Regions from separate parts of the Streptomyces griseus subsp. griseus genome, predicted to be linked through region 2. Evidence: riboswitches for the same ligand, from Rfam matches in the RefSeq annotation. Region 2 holds a riboswitch; each other region holds the start of a gene.

Evidence for each region. Region 2 has a riboswitch for cobalamin ahead of D6270_RS28670 (CoA-acylating methylmalonate-semialdehyde dehydrogenase). Riboswitches for the same ligand answer to the same signal wherever they lie in the genome.
Region 1: it holds a riboswitch for cobalamin, as region 2 does, so the genes downstream of both, D6270_RS11725 (ABC transporter substrate-binding protein) here and D6270_RS28670 (CoA-acylating methylmalonate-semialdehyde dehydrogenase) in region 2, are expected to answer to the same signal.
Region 3: it holds a riboswitch for cobalamin, as region 2 does, so the genes downstream of both, D6270_RS06430 (cobalamin biosynthesis protein) here and D6270_RS28670 (CoA-acylating methylmalonate-semialdehyde dehydrogenase) in region 2, are expected to answer to the same signal.

What each region holds. Positions count from the first base shown of each region.
Region 1 covers NZ_CP032543.1:2,554,877-2,565,282, forward strand. The annotation lists gene D6270_RS11700 (PLP-dependent cysteine synthase family protein) at 1-707, opposite strand, end outside; gene D6270_RS11705 (MoaD/ThiS family protein) at 707-985, opposite strand; gene D6270_RS33795 (putative leader peptide) at 1,109-1,225, opposite strand; gene D6270_RS11715 (ABC transporter ATP-binding protein) at 1,295-2,092, opposite strand; gene D6270_RS11720 (FecCD family ABC transporter permease) at 2,124-3,164, opposite strand; gene D6270_RS11725 (ABC transporter substrate-binding protein) at 3,161-4,162, opposite strand; cobalamin riboswitch at 4,201-4,404, opposite strand; gene D6270_RS11730 (M67 family metallopeptidase) at 4,418-4,840, opposite strand; gene D6270_RS11735 (amino acid permease) at 5,010-6,455, opposite strand; gene D6270_RS11740 (DUF2017 domain-containing protein) at 6,784-7,398, opposite strand; gene clpS (ATP-dependent Clp protease adapter ClpS) at 7,454-7,771, opposite strand; gene D6270_RS11750 (nicotinate phosphoribosyltransferase) at 7,851-9,179, shown strand; gene D6270_RS11755 (isochorismatase family protein) at 9,436-10,032, shown strand; gene D6270_RS11760 (hypothetical protein) at 10,111-10,406, opposite strand, start outside.
Region 2 covers NZ_CP032543.1:6,377,392-6,387,797, reverse strand. The annotation lists gene D6270_RS28680 (hypothetical protein) at 7-204, shown strand; gene cobF (precorrin-6A synthase (deacetylating)) at 323-1,141, opposite strand; cobalamin riboswitch at 1,306-1,485, shown strand; gene D6270_RS28670 (CoA-acylating methylmalonate-semialdehyde dehydrogenase) at 1,715-3,217, shown strand; gene D6270_RS28665 (acyl-CoA dehydrogenase family protein) at 3,214-4,368, shown strand; gene D6270_RS28660 (enoyl-CoA hydratase/isomerase family protein) at 4,365-5,432, shown strand; gene mmsB (3-hydroxyisobutyrate dehydrogenase) at 5,429-6,355, shown strand; gene D6270_RS28650 (enoyl-CoA hydratase) at 6,352-7,161, shown strand; gene D6270_RS28645 (short-chain fatty acyl-CoA regulator family protein) at 7,148-8,602, opposite strand; gene D6270_RS28640 (MmgE/PrpD family protein) at 8,797-10,317, shown strand; gene prpB (methylisocitrate lyase) at 10,317-10,406, shown strand, end outside.
Region 3 covers NZ_CP032543.1:1,374,601-1,385,006, reverse strand. The annotation lists gene D6270_RS06440 (putative cobaltochelatase) at 1-340, opposite strand, end outside; gene D6270_RS06435 (cobyric acid synthase) at 337-2,058, opposite strand; gene D6270_RS06430 (cobalamin biosynthesis protein) at 2,055-3,005, opposite strand; cobalamin riboswitch at 3,143-3,277, opposite strand; gene D6270_RS06425 (hypothetical protein) at 3,426-3,656, opposite strand; gene D6270_RS06420 (inorganic phosphate transporter) at 3,669-4,934, opposite strand; gene D6270_RS06415 (class II aldolase/adducin family protein) at 5,212-5,871, shown strand; gene D6270_RS06410 (alpha/beta hydrolase) at 5,952-7,079, shown strand; partial or broken gene D6270_RS06405 (hypothetical protein) at 7,265-8,595, shown strand; gene D6270_RS06400 (VOC family protein) at 8,660-9,073, opposite strand; gene D6270_RS06395 (KPN_02809 family neutral zinc metallopeptidase) at 9,169-10,059, opposite strand; gene D6270_RS06390 (ABC-F family ATP-binding cassette domain-containing protein) at 10,261-10,406, shown strand, end outside.

The DNA.
Region 1 (10,406 bases), 3.8 Mb from region 2:
GAGCCGACCGAGAAGCGGGTGGTGAGGACCGAGGCGTCGTAGAGCTCGGGGACGAAGCCCTCGTCGAGGTTGCGGAGGCCGTAGACCAGGTCGTCGTAGCGCGGTTCGGCGGCGACGATCCGGATGCCGGGGCGGTTCTCGCGGAGGTAGCGGCCGACGCCCATCAGGGTGCCGGTCGTGCCGAGGCCCGCCACGAAGTGCGTGATGGACGGGAGGTCGGTGAGGATCTCCGGGCCGGTGGTGGCGTAGTGGGCGCCCGCGTTGTCCGGGTTGCCGTACTGGTAGAGCATCACCCAGTCCGGGTGCTCCTGGCTCAGCTCCTTCGCCACCCGTACGGCGGTGTTGGAGCCGCCCGCGGCCGGGGAGGAGATGATCTCGGCGCCCCACATGGCGAGCAGGTCGCGCCGCTCCTGCGAGGTGTTCTCCGGCATGACGCAGACGATGCGGTAGCCCTTGAGCTTGGCCGCCATGGCGAGCGAGATGCCGGTGTTGCCGCTGGTGGGCTCCAGGATCGTGCAGCCGGGGGTGAGCCGGCCGTCCTTCTCCGCCTGTTCCACCATGTGGAGCGCGGGGCGGTCCTTGATGGAGCCGGTGGGGTTGCGGTCCTCCAGCTTGGCCCAGATGCGGACGTCCTCGGACGGGGACAGCCGCGGGAGGCGGACGAGGGGGGTGTTCCCCACGGCCGCCAGCGGGGAGTCGTACCGCATCAGCGCATGCCGCCGGCGACGGCCGGGAGGATGGTGACGTTGTCGCCGTCGCTGAGCTTGGTGGAGATGCCGTCGAGGAAGCGGACGTCCTCGTCGTTGAGGTAGACGTTCACGAAGCGGCGCAGCTGTTCGCCGTCGACGATGCGCTCACGGATGCCGGTGTGGCGGCTCTCCAGGTCGGCGAAGAGGTCGGCGAGGGTGTCCCCGTTGCCTTCGACGGCCTTGGCGCCGTCGGTGTAGGTGCGGAGGATGGTCGGGATGCGGACCTCGATGGCCATGGCGTGGGCTCCTGTCGAAAGCGGGGAGGTGGCGTGGGGCGCGCGTTTCTTCCCCCGCGCAGGGGTGTGGTGCGTGGTGTGTACGGGTGGGGCTCGCGCGGGCCTGACCTCAGGCCGGGCGGCTCACGGGCAGGCTGCGGGCGGGGGACAGATCGCGCTCTGGAGCCTGCACAGGTCGACGTGCAGCCGCGCGACGAGCAGCGTGCCCGGCGTCCTGTTGCTCACGTCATGGGGAACCATGCGGGCATCGTATCGATTCCCCGCCCGGAAACCCGAGTGTGATCCCATATCGTGGATGGTGAGCGACCACTATGCGGACAACAGGGAACGGCCCGGCCCCTCCGGCAGGTAGACCACCGTCGGCGCGCCCGTCTTCGGGTGCGTGCTGACCTCGGCGGCGACGCCGTACACCTCGCCGAGCAGTTCCGCCGTCAGCACCTCCTCCGGGGTGCCGGAGGCGACGACGCGGCCGTCCTTGAGGACGTAGAGGCGGTCGCAGTAGTACGCGGCGAGGTTGAGGTCGTGCAGGGCGAGCAGGTTGGTGGTGCCCAGGTCGCGGACCAGGGAGAGGATCTCCAGCTGGTAGCGGATGTCCAGGTGGTTGGTCGGCTCGTCCAGGACGACGAGCGCGGGCTGCTGGACCAGGGCGCGGGCGACCAGGGCGCGTTGGCGTTCGCCGCCGGAGAGGGAGGCGAAGGTACGGGGTTCGAGTGCGGCGATCCCGACCCGCTTCAGGGCCTCGGTGACGAGGGCGGTGTCGGCCGCGTTGTCCGCCTCCCAGAACCGTTTGTGCGGGGCGCGGCCCATCGCGACGACCTGGCCGACGGTCAGCTCGAACCCGGCGTGCCCGTCCTGGGGGACCGTGGCGATCCGCTGGGCGCGGGCCTTCACGGGGAGGGTGGCCAGATCGTCGCCGTCCAGGAGGACACGGCCGTGGGTGGGTCGCAGGGTGCCGTAGACGCAGCGCAGGAGGGTGGTCTTGCCGCTGCCGTTGGGGCCGACCAGGCCGACCGTCTCGCCGTCGGCGGCGGTGAGATCGACCGCGTCGACCAGGTGGCGGCCTTCGCCGATCCCGTACGAGAGTGCCTCGGTGCGCAGGGTGGTCATGGGCGGGCTCCCTCAGCTGTGCGTACGGCTCTCATGCGGGGGCCCCTTCCGGCCTGCGGCGCAGCATCCACAGGAAGAACGGGCCGCCGGTCAGCGCCGTGAGCACGCCCACCGGGATGTCCTGCGGGGCCGCGAGCGTGCGGGCGGCCAGGTCGGCGAGGACCAGGAACACCGCCCCGCCGAGCGCGACCACCGGCAGCAGCGCCCGGTGCGAGGCGCCGACCGCCATCCGGGCCATGTGCGGGACCATCAGGCCGACGAAGCCGATCGCCCCGCTGTACGCCACCAGCGCCCCGGTCATCAGCGAGGCGAGGACGAAGACGGCGGCCCGGAAGCGGGCGGTGTCCAGGCCGAGCACGGTCGCGCCCTCCTCCCCCACCAGGAGCAGGTCGAGGGGGCGGGCCAGGGTGAGGAGGACGGCCGTACCGGCGATCAGGGTGATCGTCGGGAGCGCGAGCATGTCCCAGCGGGCCGCGCCGAGGCCGCCGAGGGTCCAGTAGAGGACTTCCTGGAGGTGGTCGGCGCGGGCGGAGGTGACCAGGATCAGGCTGGTGAGGGCGGAGAGGATGTAGGAGACGGCGACCCCGGCGAGGACGAGCCGGTTGGTGGTGAGCCCGCCCCCGCCGCGCGCCAGGGCGTAGACGAGCAGCAGCGAGAGCAGCGCGCCGGCGAAGGCGGCGGCCGGGATGGTCACGGTGGTGGCGAGGGTCGCGCCGATGCCGAGGACGATCACCAGGACCGCGCCGGTGGAGGCCCCGGAGGAGACGCCGAGGAGGAACGGGTCGGCCAGCTGGTTGCGTACGAGGGCCTGGAGGACCGTGCCGATGACGGCCAGTCCGGCGCCGACGACGGTCCCGAGGATGACCCGGGGCAGCCGGACGTCCAGGACGATCGTGCGGAACGGGCTCGCCTCCGCCCGCCCGGTCAGGATGTCGATCACCTGGGCGGGCGGGATGCGGACGGAGCCGAGGGCGAGTGCGGCGACCACGGCGGCGGCGAGGAGCGCGGCGAGGACGCCGACGACCAGGGTGTAGCGCAGCAGCCGCCGCGGTGCGGGGGTGCGGCAGGTCACGAGGTGGTGGCCGCCGGGTGGAGCTGGGCCGCGAGCTTGTCGACGGCGGCGGGGACGCGGACGCCGAGGACCGCGTCGGAGAGCGGCATGACCGCGAAGCGCTTGTTCTTGATGGCGGGGACGTCGGCGAGGGCCGGGTCGTCGAGGAGGCGCTTCTTCTTCTGGGCGACGGTGGTGGAACCGTAGTCGTAGATCACGATCGCCTCGGGCTTGCGGGCGACGACGTTCTCCCAGGAGGCGTCCCCGAAGGACTTGTCGAGGTCGGCGAAGATGTTGGTGCCGCCGGCACGCTTGATCAGCTCGTTGCCGATGCCCTTGCCGCCGGCGGTGAACGCGGTCTTGTCGCCGCTGTCGTAGACGAAGACGGAGAGCGGATCGAGGTCCTTGAGCTTCTCGGCGGTGGCCGCGTTGTCGGCCTTGGCCTGCTTGATCCAGGCCTCGGCGCGGTCGGTGACGCCGAAGGTGCGGCCGACCTCGCGGATCTCCTCGTACAGGGTTTCCATCGGGGTGTCGGCCTTGGCGCAGCTCTCGGTGTTGAGCCGGGTCTCGATGCCGGACTTCTTGAACGCCTCGCGGCCGCGGCCGTCGCCTGCGGTGAAGGCGCTGCTGTAGCCGCCGTAGACGAAGTCGGGGTTGGTGGCGAGGACCTGCTCGTAGGAGGGGTACTCCTTGGCGATCACCGGTACGGAGGCGTAGTCCTTCGCGTACTTCGGCAGGACCTTGTCGTCGAGGTAGGCGGTGCCGACGAGGGACTTGGTGAGGCCGAGCTCCAGCATGATCTCGGTGACGTGCTGGTTCATGGTGACCACGCGCTCGGGCGGGGCCTGGTACGTGGTGGTGACACCGCAGTTGGTGACGGTGTACGGGAAGCCGTCGCTCTTCGCCGAGGCCTCGGGCTCGCCCTTGGCGTCGGTGGAGGTCTCCGAGGTGGAGCAGGCGGTGAGGACGAGCGGGAGCAGCACGGCGGCGGCTATGAGCGCGGGGGTGCGCCGGGACATGGCGGGGCCTCTCCGGGGGATTTCCGCGTCCCCTGGTCGATGCGTGAAAGGCAGCGGGCCAGTTCCTGGCTTCCGGGCGCGCCCTCCGGTGCGGGGTCGTCCACGGGGGATTCGTCCGTACGGGAGGGCGCGCCCGGTCACAGTGGCGGGACCGTGCCGGATTCGCACCGGCTTCCTGGTTCCTGCTGCCTTGTGTTCGGGTCTGGGGTGCAGTGTGCCAGACCCGTCCGGCGGCTCCGCGATCCGCCCAGGCGCTCAGTACGCTTCGACGACCTGCACGTCTTCCTCGGTGATCTCGCCGTCCACGATGCGGTACGAGCGGAACTGGAAGGGGCCCGCGCCGTCGGTGTCGGCGGTGGAGACGAGGACGTAGTGGGCGCCGGGCTCGTTGGCGTACGTCACGTCGGTGCGGGAGGGGTAGGCCTCGGTCGCCGTGTGCGAGTGGTAGATGATCACGGGCTCCTCGTCGCGGTCGTCCATCTCGCGGTAGAGCTTGAGGAGGTCGCCGGAGTCGAACTCGTAGAACGTGGGCGAGCGGGCGGCGTTGAGCATCGGGATGAAGCGCTCCGCGCGCCCCGTCCCGGCCGGGCCCGCCACCACACCGCACGCCTCGTCGGGGTGGTCGGCGCGGGAGTGGGCGACGATCTGGTCGTGGAGCGCCTGGGTGATGGTCAGCATGGCGCCAGGATAGGCATGCGGGCCTTCCCGTACCGGTGGGCGGTACGGGAAGGCCCGCATGGTGGACGCCGGGGCCCGTGGGGGTGGCCGGGGCGGTCCGGGAGGAGGGTGGTCGTGGGCTCGGGGTGGCCGGGCCCACCCTCGGGGTCGGGGGTGGACGACGCCTGGGTCAGCGCTTGGCGAAGGCGGTGTTCTCCGGGTCGCGCGACTTGAGCACCAGGTAGGAGATGCCCAGGAGGAGCGCCCAGAGCGGGGCGCAGTACAGCGAGATCCTGGCGTCCTTGTCGATCGCCATCATCACGATGACCATGCCGATGAAGGCGAGCGCGAACCAGCTGGTGTACGGGGCTCCCGGGGCCTTGAACGAGGACTGCGGCAGCACGCCCCGGTCGGCCAGGCGGCGGTAGCGGATCTGGCTGAACAGGATCATGATCCAGGCCCACATGCCGGAGATGGTCGCGAAGGAGACGACGTAGTTGAACGCCTCGCCCGGCCACTGGTAGTTGATCCAGACGCCGACGAGCATCAGGGCGGCGGAGAAGGTCGTGCCGGTGAGCGGCAGGCCGTTCTTCGTCAGCTTGGTGAAGGCGCGCGGGCCCTGTCCGTTCATGGCCAGGTCGCGGAGCATACGGCCGGTGGAGTACATGCCGGAGTTGCAGGAGGAGAGCGCCGCGGTCAGGACGACGAAGTTGACGATGGCGGCGCCGATGCCGAGCCCCATCTCCTCGAAGGCCTTCACGAACGGCGAGACGCCCGGCTTGAAGGTGGACCACGGCACGACCGACAGGATCATGATCAGCGCACCGACGTAGAAGACGGCGATACGCCACGGCACGGTGTTGATGGCCTTGGGCAGCACGGTCTTGGGGTCCTTGGACTCCCCGGCGGTGACGCCGACGAGTTCCACGGCGAGGAAGGCGAACATGACGATCTGGAGCGTCATCAGCATGCCGCCGACGCCGTTCGGGAAGAAGCCGCCGTCGTTCCAGAGATTGGAGACGGTCGCGGTGTCACCGGCGTCGGAGAAACCGAGCGTCAGCACGCCGGCGCAGATGAGGATCATGCCGACGATCGCGGTGACCTTGACCATCGAGAACCAGAACTCCAGCTCGCCGAAGAGCTTCACGGAGATCAGGTTGGCGCCGTACAGAATGACGGTGAAGACCAGTGCGGACAGCCACTGCGGAATGTCCCACCAGTACGTCATATAGGTGGCGGCGGCGGTGACTTCGGTGATTCCGGTGACGACCCAGAACAGCCAGTACGTCCAGCCGGTCACGAATCCGAAGAAGGGCCCGATGAATTCGCGGGCGTACTCCGAGAAGGAGCCGGAGACCGGGCGGTACATGAGCAGTTCGCCCAGGGCCCGCATGATGAAGAAGATGACCAGGCCCGCCAGGACGTAGGCCAGGATGAGGCTGGGTCCGGCCCGGTCGATCGCTTTGCCCGCGCCGAGGAAGAGCCCGGTACCGATGGCTCCGCCGATGGCGATCATCTGGATCTGACGGGCTCCCAGACCTCGCTGGTACCCCTCGCCACCGGTCTCGGCCTCCCCGGATTCCGCTCCGGGCCTTCCGTGGTCGGCCTGTCCCTCGTCGACCTGTGCCGATGTCATGTGTGGTGCGCCTTTCTCCACGCCGATCCGCGCCGTCAAGGCTGCGGATCAGGTCCTGATCCCCCCGGATATGGATTGGAGTGCCACCGGCGTTCGGCCGGCTTGTGGCGACCCCGGGAACAGGGGTGGCGTCCCCGGGCGATCGTGAAGATTTATCACGGCCGTCACAGGACACCATGGGACATTCTGTGGCGCATCCCACAGGCAAAAGGGGACAAGGAACTCCATCCGGAGCGAATGCCGCCTATGACTTGGGGGGATCGTTACCCGGATCTGAGCGTCCGTTGAGCGAATGGAGCGGGCCCGGAGGCGGCATCTTTTCCGCCGATTACGGCATCAGTGTCTCGACGAGCGTCTCCTGGAGCGCGCCGAGCCAGAGATAGGCCATCACCATCGGCTTGCGCGGGTCGCTGTCGGGGAGCCGGTAGAGCGAGCCGTCCTCGCCCTCGTCCTCGTCGGAGACCTCCAGCCGGGTGCCGATGGTGAGCCGCAGGTCGTTGAGCGAGCCGAGCCAGGAACGGCACTCGTCGGCGGTGAGGGTGAGTACGGCTCCGCCGTCGCCGACGGGCGTGAGGGCATCGAGCGTCCGTACGACGGCGAGGGCGTCATCGCGCTTGCGGGAGCGCAGGTCGGTCTCGGTGAAGCGGCGGAACTCGGCGGACAGCTCCCGCAGCTCCTCCTCCGACTTCCCGTCGCTCTCGGTGAGCTCGTCAGGCCCCCCGTACGCGTCAGGGAAGAGCCGGGCCAGGGCCGGGTCGGACGGCGGCTTGCTGGGCCCCTCGGCGAAGAGCGCGGCGAGGGGGTCCTCGCCGTCGGCAGGGGTCTCGCCCGGGCCGATCAGTTCGAGCAGCTGCACGGCGAGGGAGCGCAGGATCGAGACCTCGACCTCGTCGAGTGCGACGGCCGCGCCGCCGCCCGGGGTGGCCTCGAAATGGCCGGCCATGGATTCTCCGATGGTGGGTCGAACGGGGCAGGGGGTGCGTACGGCGGCCGGGCCGCTAGTTGCGGTCCTGGGTGAGGGTGGCCCACAGCCCGTAACCGTGCATGGCCTGGACGTCGCGCTCCATCTCCTCGCGGCTCCCGCTGGAGACCACGGCGCGGCCCTTCTGGTGCACGTCCAGCATGAGCTTGTGCGCCTTGTCCTTGGAGTAGCCGAAGTAGGCCTGGAAGACATAGGTCACATAGCTCATGAGATTGACCGGGTCGTTGTGGACGAGCGTCACCCACGGGACGTCCGGCTCGGGGACCGCGAAGGTCTCCTCGGCCGAATCAGGACGTTCGATCTCTAGGGGGGTAGCAACGCTCACCTGTCCCATGCTGCCACCCGGGCGGTCCCCGCGCACAAACGGACCCCACATCTCGTCACTCTGACGAATAGGGGGTAGCATCTCAGCCATGAACTCAGCGGACCTCGGGCGACGGGTCGGCGTTCCGTCGACCGCGCTCTTCACCGACCAGTACGAGCTGACCATGGTGCAGGCGGCCCTCAAGGCGGGCACCGCCTCCCGCCGCTCCGTCTTCGAGGCGTTCACCCGCCGGCTGCCCGAGGGGCGGCGGTACGGGGTCGTCGCGGGCACCGGGCGGGTGCTGGACGCGGTGGAGAACTTCCACTTCGACGACGAGATGATCGGCTTCCTGCGCCAGCAGGACATCGTGGACGAGCCGACCCTCGAATGGCTGGCGGGCTACCGCTTCAGCGGCGACATCTGGGGCTACCCGGAGGGCGAGGTGTACTTCCCGGGCTCCCCCGTCCTGCGGGTGGAGGGCTCGTTCGCCGAGTGCGTGCTGCTGGAGACGGTGATCCTCTCGATCCTCAACCACGACTCCGCGATCGCGGCCGCCGCCTCGCGGATGTCGGCCGCCGCCGGGGGGCGCCGGCTGATCGAGATGGGGGCGCGGCGCACCCACGAGCTGTCGGCGGTGGCCTCGGCCCGTGCGGCGTACGTCGGCGGGTTCGACGCGACCTCTGACCTGGCAGCCGGATTCCGGTACGGGATCCCGACCGTGGGGACCAGCGCGCACGCCTTCACCCTGCTGCACGACACCGAGCGGGACGCGTTCCGGGCGCAGGTGGACTCGCTGGGGCGGGGCACGACGCTGCTGGTCGACACGTACGACGTGGCCGAGGCGGTACGGGCGGCGGTGGAGATCGCGGGGCCCGAGCTGGGTGCCGTACGGATCGACTCCGGGGACCTGCTGCTGGTCGCGCACCGGGTGCGGCAGCAGCTGGACGAGCTGGGGGCGACGGGCACGAAGATCGTGGTGACCTCGGACCTGGACGAGTACGCGATCGCCTCGCTTGCGGCCGCGCCGGTGGATGCGTACGGGGTCGGCACGCAGCTCGTCACCGGGAGCGGGCACCCGACGTGTTCGATGGTCTACAAGCTGGTGGCCCGGGCCGGGACGGCGGACGCGGACGCTCCGCTGGTGCCGGTGGCGAAGAAGTCGCTGGGCGCGAAGTCGTCGGTGGGGGGTCGCAAGTGGGCGGCGCGCCGGGTCGACGAGGGCGGCGTGGCCGAGGCCGAGGTGATCGGGACCGGGGCGGTGCCGGAGGGGCTGCTGGGGCGGGAGCTGTTGGTGGAGCTGGTGCGGGGTGGGGCCGTGGTCGCGCGTGAGCCTCTGGAGGCGGCCCGGGAGCGGCATGTCGCGGCTCGGGCCGGGTTGCCGATGTCGGCGATGCAGTTGTCCCGGGGGGAGCCGGTGCTGGGGACGGAGTATGTGTGAGACCGGGCCCTGTGCGTGTGAGGCCCGGGCCCTCGGCAGGTGCGGGGCCCCCGCCCCGAGGGTTCCGCCCCCGGACGCCGGACGGGCCGCGTCGGCCCGGACGAGCTGGGGTGGCGCCCGGGCGGGCCGGATCGGCGCCAGTGGGTAGGGGTTGATTGTCAGGCCCTAGTCTCTACGCTCGTGGCATCCCCGTGAACGTTGAAGTACCGCCGCTCTCCCCCTCCCCAGCCGCTCTCCCCACCGAAGGACACCCGCCATGCACCGCGCATTGATCGTCGTGGACGTTCAGAACGACTTCTGCGAGGGCGGCAGCCTCGCGGTGGCGGGTGGCGCCGATGTCGCCGCCGCCATCACCGATCTCATCGGTGAGGCCCAGCCCGGCTACCGGCACGTGGTGGCCACCCGGGACCACCATGTCGACCCCGGGAGCCACTTCTCCGACACCCCGGACTTCGTGGACTCCTGGCCGGTGCACTGCGTCGCCGGGACCGAGGGCGTCGGGTTCCACCCGAACTTCGCGCCCGCCGTCGCCTCCGGGGCCATCGACACCGTCTTCGACAAGGGCGCCTACTCGGCCGCGTACAGCGGGTTCGAGGGAGCCGACGAGAACGGGATCGGGCTCGCCCAGTGGCTGCGCGACCGGTCGGTGACCGAGGTCGACGTGGTCGGTATCGCCACCGACCACTGCGTACGGGCTACGGCCCTGGACGCGGCCCGTGAGGGCTTCGTCACCCATGTGCTGCTGGACCTGACCGCCGGGGTCTCGCCGGTGACCACCGAGAAGGCCCTGGACGAGCTCCGGACGGCGGGCGTGAAGCTCTCCGGGAAGCCGGTCGTGGCCGAGGCCCTCTAAGACGATCCGAGGCCCTGGAGCCCCGGGGAGCCGCCGAGGCACTGGAGCCCTGCCACGGCCCCTCGGAGCCGCCCGCCCTCACGCCGCCGGGCGGGCCGGTCCGGCGTACCCGGCCGGGCCCAGCAGGGCCCTGATCGGGTGCCACAGCTCCTGGCAGGACTGGAGCGCGAGCGCCGGCTGTGTGGCCGGCCCCGCCTCGGGCGCCGCCCGCCACAGCAGCCCGTCCGGGTGGTGCAGCACCGCCGTGACCTCGTCCGGTGTGGGCGGCCGGTCGTTGCCGCGCAGGTACACCGCCCGCAGCCCCAGATTGCGCAGCCTGGTCAGGGCGCGCGCCCGGTTCGCCGCGTGGACCAGCACCCGTACCGGGGCACCCG
Region 2 (10,406 bases):
CGCCATATGAAGAAGACAGTCGGGTGGGCCCAGGACGGCGACGACTGGACGATCACCGTGAACGGCACGCTGTACCGGGCCGTGGAGCGGCCCGCTGACGGGCGCGTGCACGACTATCTGGTGCGGGGCAACGACCTGACCGCCGAGTGCCCGAGTCTGGGGCACGGGCTCGGAGTGATCCGGGCGCACGAGTCCCGGAGCTGACCTCCGGCCGGGTCCGACGGCGAGGTGCGGCGGCCGCCCGCGCCTCGACGCGACCCGCCGCCCGGTGTCATCCCACACCCGCCACCTGTCCGGGCCCCCGCTCGCGGGCCGGAGCCCCTCAGCTGCCGGTGCCGCCCGGACTCTCCGTACCGTGGGCGGCCTCCGGCCCGTGGCGCAGCAGATAGGTGTCCATGATCCAGCCGTGGCGTTCGCGGGCCTCGGCGCGCACCCGGCTGATCTGCCCGGCGACCTCGTCGAGGGGGCCGGAGACGAGGAGTTCGTCCGGGGTGCCGATGTAGGCGCCCCAGTAGATCCACAGCCCCCTGCCCGTCAGATGGGTGAAGCTCGCGTGGCCGTCCAGCATCACCACGATGTCGCCGTCGTCGTCCGGGAACCCTCCGGCGAGCCGCCTGCCGGGGGTGATGTGGATGGGGCGGCCGACCTGGTTCAGGGAGGTGCGGTGGCGGGCGGCGAGCGCGGAGACGCTGCTGATCCCGGGGATCACCGCATGGCCGAATTCGACCGTTCCACGGGCCCGGATGTCCTCCAGGATCGCGAGGGTGCTGTCGTACAGGGAAGGGTCTCCCCAGACCAGGAAGGCCCCGGTCTCCCCCGGTGCCAGCTCCTCGATGATCAGGCGCTCGCAGATGTCGGCGCGGCGGTGGCGCCAGTCGTGCACCGCCGAGGTGTAGCGGCCCCGGTCGTCCTGGGTGCGGTCCCGCCAGGGGTCCTCGGCCTCGACGACCCGGTAGGGGCCGGTGAGGTGCTCGGCCAGGATGTCCCGCCGCAGCCGGGTCAGGGACTCCTTCTCCCGGCCCTTGCCGAGCACGAAGAAGACCTGCGCCCTGCGCATCGCCTTCACCGCGGCGAGGGTCAGGTGGTCGGGGTCGCCGGCTCCCATGCCGATGACGAGGATGTGCCGTGGTGCGTCGCTCATGTCGGCCGATCATGCCAGCAGCGGGGCGCGCGATCGCGCCGGGCCCGAGGGTGGCCGGGGCGAGGCGGGGTGGACTTACTAGGACGTCCAACTATATGTTCGTGAGCAGCGGGGTGGTCGGCGTGCAGCCGGGCACCCTCAAGGGTGTGTCCGGCTGTACGCCGGCCACGCTCAAGGCCCGTGGTGTCAGGGAAGCCGGTGCGATTCCGGCGCGGTCCCGCCACTGTGACCGGGGAGTGCGTCCTCGCGGGAAACGCCACTGACGGCGAAGCAGCCGTCGGGAAGGCATGAGGGCGGGCGCTGATCCGGGAGTCAGGATACCGGCCGCGGGATGTTCCGTGTTTCCACGAGGATGGAGCAGACACGCATGGCACCGGTCCGCACCCACGGCCCCGCAGGCCCGTCCCGGCGAGCGGTTCTCCCCGCTTCCCCCTGACGGCCCCAGCCCTTCGCGTCCCCCGACGGCGAGCCCCCTCACGCCCGCGCGCACCCGGCCCGAGCGCCGCGTGCGGTGGGGCCCGTGCGCCATCCCCGGATCTCTCCTGACGATCTCACCGACGAGAGCAGGTTTCCATGGTCCGCGAACTCACCCATTTCATCGGCGGCAAGCACACGCCCGGCACCTCGGGCACGTACGGCGATGTCCACGACCCCAACACCGGCCGGGTCCAGGCCCGGGTGCCGCTGGCCGGCCGGTCCGAGACCGAGGCGGCCATCGCCGACGCGGCCGAGGCGCAGATCGATTGGGCCGAGTGGAACCCGCAGCGCCGGGCCCGTGTCCTGCTGCGCTTCCTCCAGCTGGTCGAGAAGGAGAAGGACTCCCTGGCCCGGCTGCTCTCCTCCGAGCACGGCAAGACCGTCGCCGACGCGCACGGCGACATCGCGCGCGGCCTGGACGTGGTGGAGTTCGCCGCCGGTGTCCCGCACCTGCTGAAGGGCGAGTTCAGCGACAACGCGGGCGCCGGGATCGACGTCCACTCGCTACGCCGGCCGCTCGGTGTGGTCGCGGGCATCACCCCGTTCAACTTCCCGGCGATGATCCCGCTCTGGAAGGCCGCACCGGCTCTGGCCTGCGGAAACGCCTTCATCCTCAAGCCGTCCGAACGGGACCCCTCGGTACCGCTGCGGCTGGCGGAACTGTTCCTTGAGGCAGGGCTTCCGCCCGGTGTCCTGAACGTCGTCAACGGCGGCAAGGAGGCCGTGGACACCCTGCTGGAGGACCCGCGCGTCAAGGCGCTCGGCTTCGTCGGCTCCACACCGATCGCCGCGCACATCTACGCCACGGCCGCCGCCCACGGCAAGCGGGCGCAGTGCTTCGGCGGGGCGAAGAACCACATGATCGTGATGCCGGACGCCGACCTGGACCAGGCGGTGGACGCCCTGATCGGCGCCGGGTACGGATCGGCGGGCGAGCGGTGCATGGCGATCTCGGTGGCCGTGCCGGTCGGTGAGGAGACCGCCGACGCACTGGTGGCCAAGCTCACCGAGCGGATCGCGGAGCTGCGGATCGGCCGCTCGGACGACCCGGACGCAGACTTCGGCCCGCTGGTGGGCCGGGACGCGGTGGACCGGGTGCGGGGCTATGTCGACCTCGGCATCGAGGAGGGCGCCGAACTCGTCGTCGACGGAAGGGACTTCGCCTTGGAGGGTCATGAGGACGGCTTCTTCGCCGGCGCTTCCCTCTTCGACCGGGTCACCCCGGACATGCGGATCTACCAGGAGGAGATCTTCGGCCCTGTCGTCTCCGTGGTCCGCGCCGCCGACTACGAGGAGGCCTTGCGCCTCCCTTCGGAGCATCCGTACGGCAACGGCGTCGCCCTCTTCACCCGCGACGGCGACATCGCCCGCGACTTCACCCGCCGGGTGGACACGGGCATGGTCGGCGTCAATGTGCCGATCCCCGTGCCGGTGGCGTACCACACGTTCGGCGGCTGGAAGCGGTCCGGCTTCGGCGACCTCAACCAGCACGGGCCGGACGCCATCCGCTTCTACACCCGTACGAAGACCGTCACTTCGCGCTGGCCCGCCTCCGGGATCCGGGACGGCGCGAGCTTCACGATTCCGACCATGGGATGACCGCCGTGACCACCCTGCTCAGCGACGACCAGCTCGCGGTCGTCGAGACGACACTCGACTTCGCCCAGGAACACCTGGCCCCGCACGCCGTGGCCTGGGACCAGGACAAGCACTTCCCCGTCGACGTTCTGCGGAAGGCGGCGGGCCTCGGCCTCGGAGGTGTGTACGTACGGGAGGACCTCGGCGGCTCCGAACTGTCCCGCTCCGACGGGGTCCTCGTCTTCGAGGCCCTCGCCACCGGCTGCCCGTCCGTCGCGGGCTATCTCTCCATCCACAACATGGTCGCCTGGATGGTCGACCGGTACGGCACCGAGGCCCAGCGCGGCCGGTACCTGCCCGAGCTGTGCACCATGGAGCAGCTGGGCAGTTACTGCCTGACCGAACCGGGCGCGGGCTCCGACGCGGCCGCACTCCGCACCCGCGCGGTGCGCGACGGCGATCACTACGTGCTGACGGGGACCAAGCAGTTCATCTCCGGCGCGGGCGCCACCCACCTCTACATCGTGCTGGCCCGCACCGGCGACAGCGGGCCCGGCGGGATCTCCGCGTTCCTCGTCGAACGGGACGACCCCGGGCTCTCGTTCGGGGCCAACGAGAAGAAGATGGGCTGGAACGCACAGCCCACCCGCCAGGTCCTGCTGGACGGGGTGCGCATCGCGGCGGACCGGCTGCTCGGGGCGGAGGGCGAGGGCTTCCGGATCGCCATGAACGGCCTCAACGGTGGCCGACTCGGCATCGCCGCCTGCTCGTTGGGAGGTGCGCAGAGCGCGCTGGACCGCTCGCTCGCCCATCTCGCGGACCGGGAGGCGTTCGGCGGCCCGCTGCTGGACGCCCAGGCGCTCCAGTTCCGGCTGGCCGACATGGCGACCGAACTCGCCGCCGCCCGAGCACTGGTGCGGCAGGCGGCCGAGGCGCTGGACCGGAAGGTGGGCGGGGCACCGGAGTTGTGCGCGATGGCCAAGCGCTTCGCCACCGACACCGGCTACTCGGTCGCGGACCGGGCGCTCCAGCTCCACGGCGGCTACGGCTATCTGGCCGAGTACGGCATCGAGAAGATCGTGCGGGACCTGCGGGTCCACCAGATCCTGGAAGGGACCAACGAGATCATGCGCGTCATTGTGGCCCGGAGCCTGACGGGAGCCCTGCGATGACCGAGGAGCTCGTACGGGTGCACACCGAAGGCCGTGCGGGGGTGGTGACCCTCAACCGGCCGGGGGCGCTCAACGCGCTCACCCACGCGATGGTGGAGACGATCGCGGCGGCGCTGGACCGGTGGGAGCACGACCCCGAGGTGGCGACGGTCGTCGTCACGGGGGCCGGGGAGCGCGGCCTGTGCGCGGGCGGCGACATCCGGTCCATCTACGAGGACGCCCGCGTCGGCGGCACGGCCTCGGCCGCGTTCTGGCGCGACGAGTACCGGCTGAACGCCCGGATCGCCCGCTATCCGAAGCCGTACGTCGCGGTCATGGACGGCATCGTGATGGGCGGCGGGGTCGGCGTCTCGGCACACGGCAGCGTCCGGATCGTCACCGAGCGGTCCAAGGTGGCCATGCCGGAGACCGGCATCGGCTTCGTGCCGGATGTCGGCGGCACCTATCTGCTGGCACTGGCCCCCGGTGAGCTGGGCACCCATCTCGCCCTGACGGGTGTGGTGGTGGGGGCCAGGGACACGCTGCTGTGCGGGCTGGCCGACCACTTCGTACCGCAGGAGGAGCTGCCCGCGTTCCTGGCCGGGCTGCGGACGGACCCGCCCGCCGAGGTGCTGCGCCGCCATGTCCGGGAAGCGCCTCCCGGGGTGCTGGAGGCCGACCGCACCTGGATCGACCACTGTTACGCGGCCGACACGGTCGAGGAGATCGTGGAGCGGCTGCTCGCCTCCGACGCCCCGGCGGCCGGTGAGGCGGCGGCCACGATCCTCGGCCGCTCGCCGACCGCGCTCAAGGTCACCCTCGCCGCACTGCGCCGGGCGCGCGAACTCGGGCCGCTGGAAAAGGTGCTGGAGCAGGAGTACCGCGTCTCGTGCGCGGCCCTCTCCTCCCCCGATCTGGTGGAGGGCATCCGGGCCCAGGTGATCGACAAGGACCGGACGCCGCACTGGTCGCCCGGCACGCTCGTGGAGGTCACGGACGCCGACGTGGCCCGGTACTTCGCTCCGACCGGCGACGAGGAACTCTCCCTCGCCGCAGACGACTCTCCGCAGGAGGTGCCCTGGTGACCACGACCGTCGCGTTCATCGGACTCGGCCACATGGGCGGCCCGATGGCCGCCAACCTCGTCCGCGCCGGGCACCGGGTGCTCGGCCACGACCTCGTCGATACGTGTCTGGCCGCCGCCGTGGCGAGCGGGGTGGAGCGGGCGAGGTCCGCCGCCGACGCGGCCGACAAGGCCGATGTGGTGATCACGATGCTGCCCGCCGGGCGCCACGTCCTCTCCCTGTACGGGCAGGAGGGGCTCCTCGAAGCGGCGCGCCCCGGCACCCTGTTCATCGACTGCTCCACCATCGATGTGGCCGACTCCCGGGCCGCCCACGCGGCAGCGGCGGCCCTCGGCCACCGGTCGCTGGACGCCCCGGTCTCCGGCGGGGTGGTGGGCGCCGAAGCGGGCACGCTGACCTTCATGGCCGGGGGTGAGGAGGGCGCCTTCGCGGAGGCCGAGCCGCTGCTGTCCGTGATGGGCAGGAAGGCGGTGCACTGCGGGTCGGGCGGCGCCGGGCAGGCGGCGAAGATCTGCAACAACATGATCCTCGGCGTCTCGATGATCGCCGTCAGCGAGGCGTTCGTCCTCGCCGAGAGCCTGGGCCTCTCCGACCAGGCGCTGTACGACGTGGCGTCGGCGGCCTCCGGCCAGTGCTGGGCGCTCACCGTCAACTGCCCGGTCCCCGGCCCGGTTCCGACGAGCCCGGCCAACCGGGACTACCGCCCCGGGTTCGCCGCGCCGCTGATGGCGAAGGATCTCGGGCTGGCGGCCAACGCTCTGCGCGCGGGCGGCATCGATGCCGAACTGGGCCTGCGAGCAGCTGAGATGTACGCCCGGTTCGCGGAAGGGGCCGGGGCGGACCAGGACTTCTCCGGGATCGTCCGGGCCATCCGGGCCGCTTCGTCGACCACCACCGATGCACAGGAAGGCACCACCGCGTGAGCGAGAACAGCGAGAGCGCGTCCACCTCGGGCCCGTACGGGACCATCCTGGTCGAACGCCGGGGCCGTACCGCCCTGCTCACCCTCAACCGCCCCAAGGCGCTCAACGCGCTGAGCCTGGACGTCATGCGGGAGACGGTCGAGGCGACCGAGGCCCTGGACCGGGACCCGGACGTCGGCTGCATCGTCATCACCGGCAGCGGGAACAAGGCGTTCGCGGCGGGGGCGGACATCAAGGAGATGCAGCCGCAGAGCTACATGGACATGTACCTCAGCGACTGGTTCACCGCCTGGGACCGGCTCGGCCAGCTCCGGACACCGACCGTCGCGGCTGTACGGGGCTACGCCCTGGGCGGCGGCTGCGAGTTGGCCATGCTGTGCGATGTGGTGATCGCCTCGGAGACGGCCGTCTTCGGGCAGCCGGAGATCCGGCTCGGGGTGATCCCCGGCATCGGCGGCTCCCAGCGGCTGACCCGGGCGGTCGGCAAGGCCAAGGCGATGGACCTCTGCCTCACCGGCCGGAACATGGGCGCCGAGGAGGCCGAACGGGCCGGACTCGTCTCCAGGATCGTCCCGGACACGGACCTGCTGGAGGAGGCGCTCGCCATCGCGGACACGGTCTCCGGCATGTCGGCGCCGGTCGCCATGATGGCGAAGGAGGCGGTGAACCGCGCCTTCGAGACGACGCTCGCCGAAGGCGTCCGTTTCGAACGCCGCCTGTTCCACGCGGTGTTCGCCACGGCCGACCAGAAGGAGGGCATGAAGGCGTTCACGGAGAAGCGGCCGGCGGAGTTCACCCACCGCTGAGGTCGTCCCTCGGGCCGTCGGCCTCGACCGGGTACGGCACATGCGTACGCCGGTCGGGGTCGACGGCCAGCCGGCCCCCGGCCGGGGGCCGGGCCCGCTGGGCGCAGTCCTGCCGTTCGCAGATCCGGCAGCCGAGCCCGATGGGGGTGGCCGACCGGGGGTCCTCCAGAGCCAGGCCCTCGGCGTACACCAGGCGGTGGGCGTGGCGGAGTTCGCAGCCGAGCGCGACGGCGAAGTCGGCCCGGGGCGCGCGGTGCCCGAACCCGCCGCGCGTCACGGTCCGGGCCACCCAGAAGTACCTTTTGCCGTCCGGCATCTCGGCGACCTGGGTGAGGATGCGGCCGGGCGCGGAGAACGCCTCGTACACCGTCCAGAGCGGGCAGGTGCCGCCGAGCCGGGAGAAGTGGAAGTCGCTGGCGGACTGCCGCTTGGAGATGTTGCCCGCCCGGTCGACGCGCAGGAACGAGAACGGCACGCCCCGGTCGCCGGTCCGCTGGAGGGTGGAGAGCCGGTGGCAGACGGTCTCGAAGCCGACGCCGAAGCGGGCCTGGAGCAGTTCGACGTCGTAGCGCAGCTCCTCGGCGGCCCGGTGGAAGGCGGTGTACGGCATGAGCAGGGCACCGGCGAAGTAGTTGGCGAGGCCGATCCTGGCCAGCCCCGCCGCCTGTTCGGAGGCGAGCTCACCGCCGGCGACCAGGGTGTCCAGCAGCGATCCGTGTTCCAGCAGGGCGAGTTGGGTGGCGAGCTGGAAGGCGCGCTGGGCCTCGCTGAGCCACGGGGAGAGCATCAGCAGCCCGCTGTCGGGGTCGAACCGGCGGGCGTCGGTGGCCCGTTCGCGGTCGGCGGTGACGGCGGTGATGCCATGGCGGGCGGCGAGGCGGTCCTTCAGGGCGTCGGCGGCGCGGCCCGCCGATCCCCTACCGAGGTCGGTCGCCGTGCGCTCGGCGACGGTGTCCAGGGCGCCGAAGTGGTTGTGGTGGGCGTAGAAGAAGTCCCGTACCTCGTCGTGGGGTTCGGCGGTGAGGAGCGACTCGCCGTCGTGGGGCGGGGCGAGGGCGACGACGCGTTCGGCCGCGTCCCGGTAGCGGTGGTGCAGGGCCACGAGGGCGCGAGCCACCTCCGGGTGGTCGCGGGCCACATCGGCGGCCTCCTCCAAGGGGACCTGGGTCCCGCAGGCCTCGTCGCCGAGAGCGGCTCGCAGGTCGGTGGCGAGGCGCTCCTCGTCGGCCTCGGAGAAGAACTCCGGGTCGACGCCGAAGACCTCCGCGATCCGTAGCAGGACCGGCGCGGTCAGCGGGCGGCGGCTGTGCTCGATCTGGTTGAGGTAGCTGGTGGAGAGGCCCAGTGCGCGGGCCAGCTCCACCTGGTTCATCCCGCGCTCACGGCGCAGCCGCCGCAGCTTGGCGTGGGCGTAGATCTTGCGTCCGGCAGGCCGTCCCATGGCGTCGGCGCTCCTCTCCCCCGCCCCCGCCTCCGCTCCGAGGCGCTCTGCGAAAGTAGCATCCGCATCTTTTGCAGCATTCGCAGATTCGCAGCTCAGGGCTGTACGGATTGTGCACAGTGGACCGGTCGCATCGGGGGCCGGAGCGGGGAAAGCTCCTTCCGTACGGCACCACCGACGTTGCGAGGAGCCCCGTGATCCACCACCACGTCCGCGTCCACCCCAGCGCCGACCGGCTGCCCCGTGAGGAGCAGCTCGCCTGGAAGCTGGCGGCCGTCGCGACCGGGACCCAGGACGCCGCCGGCCTCGATCCGCAGGCGGCTGCCATGGCCGTCAACCGGGTCGTCGACAACGCCTCCGTCGCCGTGGCCTCCCTGCTGCGCCGCCCGGTCGCGGTCGCCCGCGGCCAGGCCCTGGCCCACCGCGCCACCCCGGGAGCGACGGTGTTCGGCGCGGCCCCCGGCGTACGGGTCTCCCCCGAGTGGGCGGCCTGGGCGAACGGCACGGCCGTAAGGGAGCTGGACTTCCACGACACGTTCCTGGCGGCGGACTACTCACACCCCGGGGACAACATCCCGCCGCTGCTCGCCGTGGCCCAGCACACCGGGCGCAGCGGTGCTGAGCTGCTGCGCGGGATCGTCGCCGCGTACGAGATCCATGTGGCGCTGGTGCGGGCCATCTGCCTGCACGAGCACCGCATCGACCATGTGGCCCACCTGAGCGCGGCCACCGCGTGCGGGCTCGGCGCGCTGCTGGGGCTGGACACGGGGACGACGTACCAGGCGGTCCAGCAGGCGGTGCACACGACGACGGCGACCCGGCAGTCCCGCAAGGGCGAGATCTCCAGCTGGAAGGCGTTCGCCCCGGCGTTCGCGGGCAAGGCGGCGATCGAGGCGGTGGACCGGGCGATGCGCGGCGAGGGGTCGCCGTCGCCGGTCTACGAGGGCGAGGACGGGTTCCTCGCCCGGATGCTGGACGGCCCGGACGCGGCGTACACGGTGGGGCTGCCGGAGCCGGGGGAGGCGCGGCGCGCGATCCTGGACACGTACACGAAGGAGCACTCCGCCGAGTACCAGGCGCAGGCGGTCATCGATCTGGCGCGGCGGCTGCGGGAGCGGACGGGCCCGACGGAGAAGATCCGGTCGATCGTGCTGCACACCAGCCACCACACGCACCAGGTGATCGGTTCCGGTTCGGGCGACCCGCAGAAGTACGACCCCACGGCGAGCCGCGAGACGCTGGACCACTCGGTGCCGTACATCTTCGCGGTGGCGCTGGAGGACGGCGTCTGGCACCACGAGCGGTCCTACGCCCCCGAGCGGGCGCAGCGGCCGGGGACGGGTGAGCTGTGGCGGCGGATCTCCACGGTGGAGGACCCGGAGTGGACAAGCCGCTACCACGACCCGGACCCGGAGCGGCGGGCCTTCGGCGGGCGGGCCGTGGTGACGCTGGTGGACGGCACGGTGATCGAGGACGAGCTGGCGGTGGCGGACGCCCACCCGGCGGGGGCCCGGCCGTTCGACCGTTCGGGGTACGTGGCGAAGTTCCGTACGCTCGCGGAGGGCATCGTGGCCGCCCCGGACCAGGATCGTTTCCTGACGGCGGCCGAGGGGCTCGCGGAGCTGCCGGCGGACGGTCTGGACGCGCTGCTCCCGGCCGTGGACACGGAGGCGGTCGCCGCCTTCGACGCGGGCCTGCCGAAGGGGCTGTTCTGATGCTGCACACGCGTACGACTCCGGCCGGGCGCCGCCGCGCCTTCCGCGAGCAGCTGGCTTCCGGGCGGCTGGCGCGGATGCCGGGCGCG
Region 3 (10,406 bases), 5.0 Mb from region 2:
GCGCCCGTTCGATGTCCAGCGCCCCCACGAGCCGGTCCTCGGACGCGCCGACGGGCAGCTCCACGGTCCGCGCGGGCCGCGACACACCGGGGGCCTCCGCGTGCGGCCCATCAGGACACGCGGGATCGGGGGAGACCGGATCACAGGAGAACCGGCACCCCGGTACGACGGAGACCTCGGGCATGAGGGCGGCCAGGGCGCGGACGGCGGTGGACTTGGCGGTCCCCTTCTCGCCCCGCACGAGCACACCACCGACGGCCGGACTGACCGCGTTCAGCAACAGCCCGAGCCGCAGGTCGTCCTGCCCGACGATCGCGGTGAAGGGATACGGCGTACTCACTTGTCCTCCTCGTTGGCATGCTCTTCAGCTCTTACGCGCCCGGTCACCACAAGCCCCTCGTCCCTCGGCTCAGCGGACCCGGCACATTCCCGCCCCTGGGACTCGCCCGCTTCCCTCTGCGTCTCCGGGCGACCCATGTCCAGCCCCTCCGGCGGTTGAGGAGCGGGGGCCGGGGCAGCGCCCCGGCTCTCCGGCGGCGCACCCGCCCCCGACGGCGGCGCCCCCGGCGGCACGAACGGCAACCCGGGCGGCGCCCCGCCCTCGATCAACCGCCACAGCGCGTCCGTATCCGCGTGCTCCTCCACCAGATCGCCCAGCCGGTCCAGCTGCTCCTCCCGCAACACCCCGAAACTCGTGTCGGGCGCGGGAACGAACCGCCGCCCGGCCCCCCGGGCCACCTCCTCCAGGAACCGCCGCCGGAACCCGTCGCTCTCCAGCGACCCGTGCCAGTGCGTCCCCCAGACCGACCCCACCCGGCACCCGTCCAGGAACGGTTCCCCGCCCCGCACATCGGCGACCCCGTGGTGGATCTCGTACCCCTCCACCGGCTCGCCGAGAGCCGAACCCACCGGCCGCGCCAGCGTCTTGGCCCGGTCGAAGCGGATACGTACGGGCAGCAGACCGAGCCCGTCCACGACCCCGGCCCGCGACTCCACCTCGTCCTCGATCCGCTCACCGAGCACCTGGAACCCGCCGCAGATCCCCAGCACCGGCCGCCCCTCCGCCGCCCGCCGCACCAGTGCGTCCGCGAGACCCCGCTCCCGCAGCCAGGCCAGGGCCTTCACCGTGCCGCGCGTCCCCGGCACGACGACCAGGTCCGCGTCGGCCAGCTCGTCGGGACGGTCCACGAACCGCACCACGACGCCCGGTTCGGCGGCCAGCGCGTCCACGTCCGTGAAGTTCGACATCAACGGCACCGCGCAGACCGCGACCCGCAGCACGTCCTCGCCGTGCGGGGGAGCCACGACCGACTCCCGTACCGCACCCCGCAAGGAGACCCGCAGGCCGTCCTCCTCGTCGATACCGAGCCCGTGGGTGAACGGCAGCACCCCGTACGTCCGCCGTCCGGTCAGCCCGTACAGCATGTCCAACCCGGGCTCCAGCAGTGAGACATCACCCCGGAACTTGTTCACCAGGTACCCCGCGACCAGCGCCTGGTCCTCCGAGCTCAGCAGCGCCGTCGTCCCGAAGAAGGAGGCGAAGACCCCGCCCCGGTCGATGTCCCCGACCACCAGCACGGGGAAGCGGGCCGCCCGAGCGATCCCCATGTTCACGATGTCGGTGCGCCGCAGGTTGATCTCCGCAGGGGACCCCGCCCCCTCGCAGATCACCGCGTCGTACGCCGACCGCAGCTGCTCCAGACAGTCGGTGACCGTCCCGAGCAGCGCCTCCTGCCGGCCCCCGTGGTAGCCCCGGGCGCTCATCTCGCCGACCGGCCTGCCCATCAGGACGACCTGGCTGGACCGGTCGCTGCCGGGCTTCAGCAGGACCGGGTTCATCAGCGCGGTCGGCTCCACCCGGGCGGCCTGCGCCTGCATGGCCTGGGCGCGGCCGATCTCGGCGCCCTCGCGGGTGACGAAGGAGTTGAGGGACATGTTCTGCGCCTTGAACGGCGCGACCTTCACGCCCCGGCGAACCAGCCAGCGGCAGATGCCCGCCGTGACGACGCTCTTGCCCGCGTCCGATGTGGTCCCCGCGACCAGCAGCCCGCCACTCATGCCCGTCCCCGCTTCCGTCCCACGACTGTCCGGCCCGCCACGCACACGCCGAGGGCCAGCGCACTCACCCGGCGCGACAGCCGCACCGCGCGTTCGATGTCGGTGCTCCGCACGTCCCGCCCGGACGCGCCGTTCAGGACCGGCCGGTGTTCGACGCGCCCCGCGTACGCCAGCGTCCCGCCGAGCCGTACGCCGAGCGCCCCCGCGAACGCGGCCTCCACCGGACCCGCGTTCGGGCTCGGATGGCGCCCCGCGTCCGCCCGCCAGGCGCGTACGGCCTCCGAGGGCCGCCCGCCCGCCACGACCGCCAGCGCGGCCGTCAGCCGCGCCCCGGGCCACCCCGCGAGATCGTCCAGTCGGGCCGAGGCCCAGCCGTAACGCCGGTGGCGGGGCGACTTGTGGCCGACCATCGCGTCCAGGGTGTTCACGGCCCGGAAGCCGACGAGCCCCGGCACCCCGCCGATCGCGCCCCACACCAGCGCGCCGACGACGGCGTCCGAGGTGTTCTCCGCGACCGACTCCACCACGGCGCGGGCGATCTGCGGCCCGTCCAGGGAGTGCGGATCACGCCCGCACAGGTGCGGCAGCCGCTCCCGGGCCACCTCCAGGTCCCCGGCGGCCAGCGCGCCCCCGATGGCACGGGCCTCCCGGCCCAGCGACGTACCGCCGACGACCGACCAGGTGGTGGCGGCGGTCAGCGCGACGGCGAGCGCGGGGCGTCCCCGGACGGCACGGGCGGCGAGCGCGGCGGCCCCCACGGCGCCTCCGGCGCACAGCAGGGTGTGCAGCGCGCCCCGGCCCCGGTCGTCACCCCACAGCAGGGACTCCACCCGCGCGGCGGCCCGGCCGAAACCGGCGACGGGGTGGCCCCGCCGGGGGTCGCCGAGAGCCGCGTCGGCGATCAGCCCGGCGGTGGCGCCGTACGCGAAGACACGATCGGCACGCACGCGTCAGGCCGCCGGGGGCAGGGGCGTTCCGGCACGAAGAGGTACGGGACGAGGCAGCGGATGCGGCGCACGGCGGCCGGGCATGGCTTATGTCCTCACTCAGGGTCCGCGCCCTGGTTCGACGTGACCGGCGACAAGAGTCTCCTGGCTTCCCGGATCCGCAGTTCCCCCGGCCTTCCAGCCCGCGTTGCGAGGGCCGTGACATCCGGTGTGGGGGAGTGCTCCCCGGTGACAGTGGCGGGACCGCGCCGGATTCGCACCGGCTTCCTCTTCTGTCGCCGTAAATGGCTCCGGCAGTCCACCACGCTGCGAGAACGGCCGTCAACTTGCTGTTGACCTGCGGAGCTCCAGTGTGCGCAGACGCACATCGGGCCGGACACACGGTGGTGTGTCCGGCCCGAAGGAGTGCGGTGGGGCGCGTCAGGCGACGATCAGATAGATCCCGTACGCGACCGCCGCCACGCACGCCGCGAAGCAGGCGTACGCGCCGGTGCGCGCCAGTGCGGCCGAACCGCCGGAGGCGCCACCGGCGGCCGGGGCCGACAGCTTGGAGAGGGCGACGATGCCCAGGGTGAAGACGCCGACCAGCGCGACGGTGACCACGAGACTGACACCGAAGACGGAGGCGAGAGCTGCCCAGTCGATTTTCATACGGATCTGTCCTTACACCGTCGCCGCGGGGCGGGCCGTGTCGTCGGGCTTCGAGGCCGGGGCCGGGATGGTGGTCGAGAGGTCGGAGGCCGGACCGCCGATGGGCGGCGGCGCGACCGCGGCCATGGCGGTGGTGACGACACCCTGGGGCTCGTCCGCCGCGACCTCGGTGTCGTTGACGTTGGTGTGGTCAACCGGCTGGCGGCGTGAGGCCACCCAGATCGCGAAGGAGCCGCCGACCAGCAGGATCGCGGTGGTGGTGATGCCCCACGGGCCCTGCTTGGTGAGGAACTCGGCGCCCGCGCCGACCAGGCCCGCGGCCGGGAGCGTCAGGCCCCAGGCGACGAACATCCGGGTGGCGGTGGACCAGCGGACCACGCCGCCCTTGCGGCCGAGGCCCGCGCCCATCACCGCACCCGAGCAGGACTGGGTGGTGGAGAGCGAGAAGCCGAGGTGCGAGGAGGCCAGGATGACCGTGGCCGCGCTGGTCTGGGCGGCGAAGCCCTGCGGCGGCCGGAGATCGGTGAGGCCCTTGCCCATGGTGCGGATGATGCGCCAGCCGCCGAGGTAGGTGCCGAGCGCGATGGCGACACCGGCAGAGACGATGACCCACATCGGCGGGTTGGAGCCGGGGGCGAGGACGCCGCCGGTGACCAGGGCCAGGGTGATGATGCCCATCGTCTTCTGGGCGTCGTTGGTGCCGTGGGCCAGCGAGACGAGACCGGCCGAGGCGATCTGTCCGGCCCGGTAGCCCTTGGCCGTCGACTTGAGCTGGTTCTCGTCGGTGACGTTCCGGTTGATCCGGTACGTCAGCTTCGTGGCCAGCATCGCGGCGACACCGGCGACCAGCGGGGCGGCGATCGCGGGGAGCAGCACCTTGGTGACGACGGTGCCCCCGTTGATCGAGGACCAGCCGGCCGACATCACGGCCGCACCGATCAGACCGCCGAACAGGGCGTGGGAGGAGCTGGAGGGCAGGCCGACCAGCCAGGTCAGCAGGTTCCACAGGATGGCGCCGACGAGCGCCGCGAAGATGACCTCGGTTCTGAGGCCGTTCTCGTTGACGATCCCGCCGGAGATCGTCTTGGCGACCTCCACTGACAGGAACGCGCCGATGAGGTTGAGAACGGCGGACATGGCCACCGCTGTCTTGGGCTTCAGGGCGCCGGTCGAGATGGTCGTTGCCATCGCGTTGGCGGTGTCGTGGAAACCGTTCGTGAAATCGAACACGAGAGCTGTCACGACCACAATCGCGAGCAGCAGCGTGATGTGTTCCATTTACCCAGGCAATCGTTCGACGTCAGTGGCTCGTGGACCGTAGGCAACCTGGGTGAACGGAAGATGAACTGGGCGGGGCGCTGTGGTGACCCGAATCGGAGTGCGGTGATTCCGCTTGTGTGCGCGTGAGGTTGCGGGACGCGGGTGGGGCACGGGCTGGTCTGCCCTTTGCTCCTCGTTGGCGAAGTCTTCGACGGTCACATCCGGCCCCGGAAGAGATCCCCGTCACGTGCGGGATGACGTTCCGGTTTCCGGCCACCGCCCCTACGCTCGCCCCATGAGCGAGCAGCAGCCGGAACCGGTCGCCCTGGCCTGGCGGGACGTGGTCGCGACCGCCCGCCGGAGCGCCGCCGACGGCCTGGTCGTCGGCACCTCCGGCAATGTGTCGGCCCGCGTCGGAGACCTCGTCCTGGTGACCCCCAGCGGGGTGCCCTACGACCGGCTGGGACCCGGGGACGCCGTCGGCGTCGGCCTGGACGGCCGCCAGGTCCTCGGCGAGCTGGAGCCGACCAGCGAACTCCCCCTCCACCTCGCCGTCTACGCGGAGACCGACGCCGCCGCCGTGGTCCACACCCACGCCGTGCACGCCACCGCCGTCTCCACCCTCGTCACCGAGGTGCCGCTCGTGCACTACGCGGCCGCCATCCTCGGCGGCCCCGTCCGCACCGCCGCCTACGCCCGCTACGGCACCCCGGAACTGGCCGAATCCATGCTCACCGCCCTCCAGGGCCGCACCGGCTGTCTGCTGGCCAACCACGGCACCGTCACCTACGGCTCCACCCTCGACCAGGCCTATGAGCGCACCGCCCAACTGGAGTGGCTCTGCCGCCTCTGGCTCACCGCCAGCGCGCTGCCGGGCCGCACCCCGGCCCTGCTCAGCGAAGCCCAGCTGGCCGAGGTGACCGAGGCGCTCAAGGGGTACGGGCAGCCCGGCTGACCCGGTCCGCCGCCCGCCCCGCCGCACCGGACGGCCCCCGTCCACTGGCACCGCGCCCCCCGCGCCACGACACTGAAGCGGTGCGCCCGGCAACTGCGACGGCAACGGCCGTCACCACGATCCTCGGCGCCGGTGCGGCAGCGGTCGCGGCCGGCCGGTACGCCAGCGACGCCGCCCTCAAGGCGGCGCCCGGCCGACCCCTGCCCACCGACCGCAGACTCACCGTGCACGCCACGGCGATCCGGCAGGTCACCCTGACCCGCTCCCTCACCGCGCTGCGCCCCGGTACGTACGGGATCGAGGGCCCCGGCGTCCATGCCGTGGTCGGCCCCGTCGTCGAAGGGGCCGAGACCACCGCCGACACCGTGGTCCGCACCCTGGAGCGGGTCACCCACGGCATCCTGGAGCCGGGTGACAAGGTCCGCCTCACCCCCGAGCTGTACCGCGGGGACCCGGGCAGCGCCCTCGGCCTGGAGTACCGGGAGGTCGAGATCCCCGGCGAGCTCGGCGGACTGCCCGCCTGGTGGGTCCCCGGCGACCGCGACACCTGGGTCATCACCGCGCACGGCCTCGGCACCACCCGCGCGCACCCCATGAACGTGATGGGCTTCCTGAGCGGCCTGCAGCTCCCCGTGCTGGACCTCGCCTACCGGGGCGACGCCGGAGCCCCGCGCCCCGCCGACGGCCTCGGCCACCTCGGCGCCTCCGAGTGGCGCGACCTGGACGCCGCGATGCGCTTCGCCGTCCGCTACGGCGCCCGGAACGTGATCCTGTACGGCTGGTCCACCGGCGCCTCCATGGCCCTGCACGCCGCCGTGAACTCCCCGCTCCGCGAGCGCGTCGGCGGCCTCGTCCTGGATTCCCCGGTCCTGGACTGGACGGCCACCCTGCGCGCCCTGGCCGCCGCCCGCGGAGTCCCCGCAGCGCTGCTGCCGCTGGCCGTCCGCGCGGCCCAGGGCCGGACCGGGATGACCTCGGCCCCGCTCCTGGACGCCTCCCTGGCCGACGCGCTGCCCGCCCCGACGCTGATCCTGCACGGGCCGGACGACACGCTCGCCCCCTGGGGCCCCTCCCGGGAGCTGGCCGCCCGCCGCCCGGACCTCGTCAGCCTCCACGCCGTACCGCAGGCTCCGCATGCGTCGATGTGGAACGCCGATCCCGCCCGCTACGAAGAGACGCTCAGGCGCTTCCTCACGCCTCTGATGTGAGGCGATGCGGGGATCGGCCCCTTTTGTTCCCCGCGCCCCGGACTACGCGCGGAGACCGGGGAAACGCCTTCCGTTTGGGCTTTCGGGCCGACAGAGGCAAGACTGCTCCTGTGACGTCCCGTACCCCGCGCGACTCCAGGCTGCGACTTGTCCGCCCGCGACCCCTCGCCACCGCCCGCAAGGCGGTGTCCACCCGGCGCACCCGGCCGGCCCCCCGGCCCCCCGAGGGCACCCCGCCCCGCACCGAACTGGCCCGCCAGGCCCGGGCGGTGCTCGCCGACTCCGTGCGCATCGCCCACTGGGCCGCCGGCGCCCCCGCCCCCGGTAGCGCCGCACCGCTCGCCACCCAGGCCCTCGAACGGGCCGCGACGGCCCTGGAGCTCTCCCCGGCCCAGGTCCGTGCGGGCTGGGACCGGGCCCGGCTGGCCGGCCTCATCGAACTGCACGGCGACACCGCCCGCCCCGGCTGGCGGCTGCGCGCCTGGGACCGGGACGACTCCGCCGTGCTGCGCGGCTGGGTCGCGCTCTTCGACGCCTGGTCGCTCGTCCACGCCGCACCCGAGGGCATCGAGGCCGGAGCGGTCGCCGAGGCCGTCGAGGCCGTGCCCCAGGTGCTCTCCCTCCTCCAGCTCTCCGCGGGCCCCGTCGCCGTACCCGCCCTCCTGGACCTCCTCGCCCAGCGCATCGCCGAGCTCCAGGAGGAGCGCTGCGAAGTGCCGTACGGGGCGGGCCGCGCACCCGCCGAGAGCGCTCCCACCGCCCGCCGCCCCGCGTCCGCCCGGGACCGCGGCGCCGACCTCGACGCCCTGCTCCTCGACTGGGCCCTGGAAGGCCTCGCCGCCGTCGGCGCGCTGACCCTCGGCAACGGCCACGCCACCCTCACCCCGCTCGGCAACTGGGCGGTCTGGGTCAAGCTGGAACAGATCTGCGTCGCCGCCCAGAGCCCGGCCGGGAACATCGAACAGTCCGCCGCCGACATGCTCCTCGGCTGCGCACGGCTCACCCCCGGACCGGCCCGCGACGAATACCGCGCCTGGCTCGCCGCCCGTACGGTCGGCAGCGCCGTCGCCGAACTGCTCGCCGTCGCCCGGGGGAGGACGCGCTGCTGCGCGGCCTGGCCTTCGAGGCGCTGCGGGTCGTCGGCGCCCCCGCCGAGCCCGAGGTCCGCGCCGTGGTCACCAACCCGTCGCTGCGGCCCTACGCACTGCTCTGGCTCGCCGAGTACGAAGGGGCCGACCCGGACGACGCGCAGGAGATCCTCAGCCGTGAGGAAGCCACCTGGCTCTGGGTCGACACCGCCGCCGCCGTCGCCGACCACGGCGAGACCGGCCTGCTGGTGCGCCACCTCGACTCCGCCGTCCAGGGCACCGTGCCGGCCCTCCTCGACGAGGTCAGAGCCGTCGGCCACCCGCGCACGGTCCAGGTCCTGGTCGCCCTGGCCGCCGCCCACCCCGACCCCGCCCTGGCCAAGGCCGTCCGCCGGGCCGCGTTCCAGGTCCACACCGGCGGAGTTTGAACCCCGCGCCGCCGCCGGGGCCCGCCGGACCCGGGGGCGCCCGGCGGGCCAAGGCCGAACACCCCTACCCGGCTGCCCCCGGCGCGTACGTACCGAAGCTCCACACATTGCCCTCGGCATCCCGCGCCATGTAGTCCCGCGAGCCGTGGTCCTGGTCGGTCGGCTCCATCAGGATCTCCACGCCGAACGCCCGGGCCCGGGCGCAGCGCTCGTCCACCTCGTCCACCACCACGTACACCCCCGCCGGACCCGCACCCGCCATCGCCCGGGCGAAGACCCCGTCCCTGCCCTTGGAGCCGAGCATCACCCTGCCGTTGCCGCAGGAGAGCTCGGCGTGCACCACGCTGCCGTCCTCGTCCTCGTGTACCGCTTCCTCGGTGAAGCCGAAGCCCTGCGTCAACGTCCTGATCGCGGCCTTCGCGTCGTCGTACAGAACCGTCGGATACATCGTCGGGACACCCTGCGCCGCACCCGCCATCGCACTCACCTCTCCTGTGATCTGCGTCTCAGTCTTCCACCGGGCGCCGACCATGCCCTCCCGAAGGCGTTCGCGCCGGTCGGGAGGGGTGCGGCTCAGGCGAAGGTGTCGCACTGCCCCATGTCGCCGCTGCGGAACCCGGTGGAGAACCACTGCTGGCGCTGCGCGGACGAACCGTGCGTCCAGGACTCCGGGGTCACCCGGCCCTGGAACCGCTCCTGGATCCGGTCGTCACCGACCGCCGCCGCCGCGTCCAGGCCGTCCCGGATGTCCGCCCGGGTCAGCTCCGTGATCAGGGGCCGGCCCGTCGACCCGTCCGGTGTCGTCGTCGCGTGGTGCGCCCAGACGCCGGCGTAGCAGTCGGCCTGGAGCTCCACCTTCACCGCGTTGCTGTCCGCGCCCTGCCGCCCGTCCTGCGACCGGCTCAGGGTTCCCATCTGGTTCTGCACATGGTGGCCGTACTCGTGCGCCACCACATACGCCTGGGCGAACGGGCCGCCGCTGGAGCCGAACTTCGTCCGCAGCTCGTCGAAGAAGCCCAGGTCGAGATAGACCTTCCGGTCGCCGGGGCAGTAGAAGGGCCCCACCGCCGAGGTCGCCGACCCGCACGCCGTGCCGACCCGTTCGCTGAACAGGACCGTCGGAGCGGCCCCGTAACTGCCGCCCCGCCGCTGGAACTCCTGGCGCCAGAAGTCCTGCACGCTGTTGACCACCGCCACCGTCCGGCAGTCGTCCCGGCTGTTGGCGTCCTGGCCCTTCCGGCAGCTCTCCTGCACCTGCGCCGCCGACGAGGAGGCCGCACCGGGCTCCGTATCGCCGGAGGAGAGGCCCAGCTGGTCGGGGCCGACGCCGAAGAACAGTCCCAGGAGCAGGGCGATCACGCCCACGATGCCACCGCCCACGGTGGCCCGGCCGCCCGGGATACGGCTGCCCCGCACGTCCTGGACCTCGGATGTGTCCAGATCGGCGTCGTCGTCGAACTGCACAGGTGTACCTCCATCGCTTGGGCGGGGACCGGGGCGGCACCCTGCGCCGAGTATCGGACGGTTACCCCCGGCGGGCATGCGGAAAAGCAGTTGCACACCGCCCGTAGAATGGGGGCTATGGCCCTTCTCCTTGTGCATTAGCGGCGTCGAGAGACCTCCGCCCTCGTCCCTCCGCCGTCCAACCTGCCCTGGAGTTTTTCCGTGATCACCGCCTCCGGCATCGAGCTGCGCGCCGGCGCCCGCATCCTCATCGAGTCCGCCTCCTTCCGTATCGCCAAGGGCGACCGCATCGGCCTGGTCGGCCGCAACGGAGCGGGCAAGACCACCCTCACCAAGTGCCTGGCGGG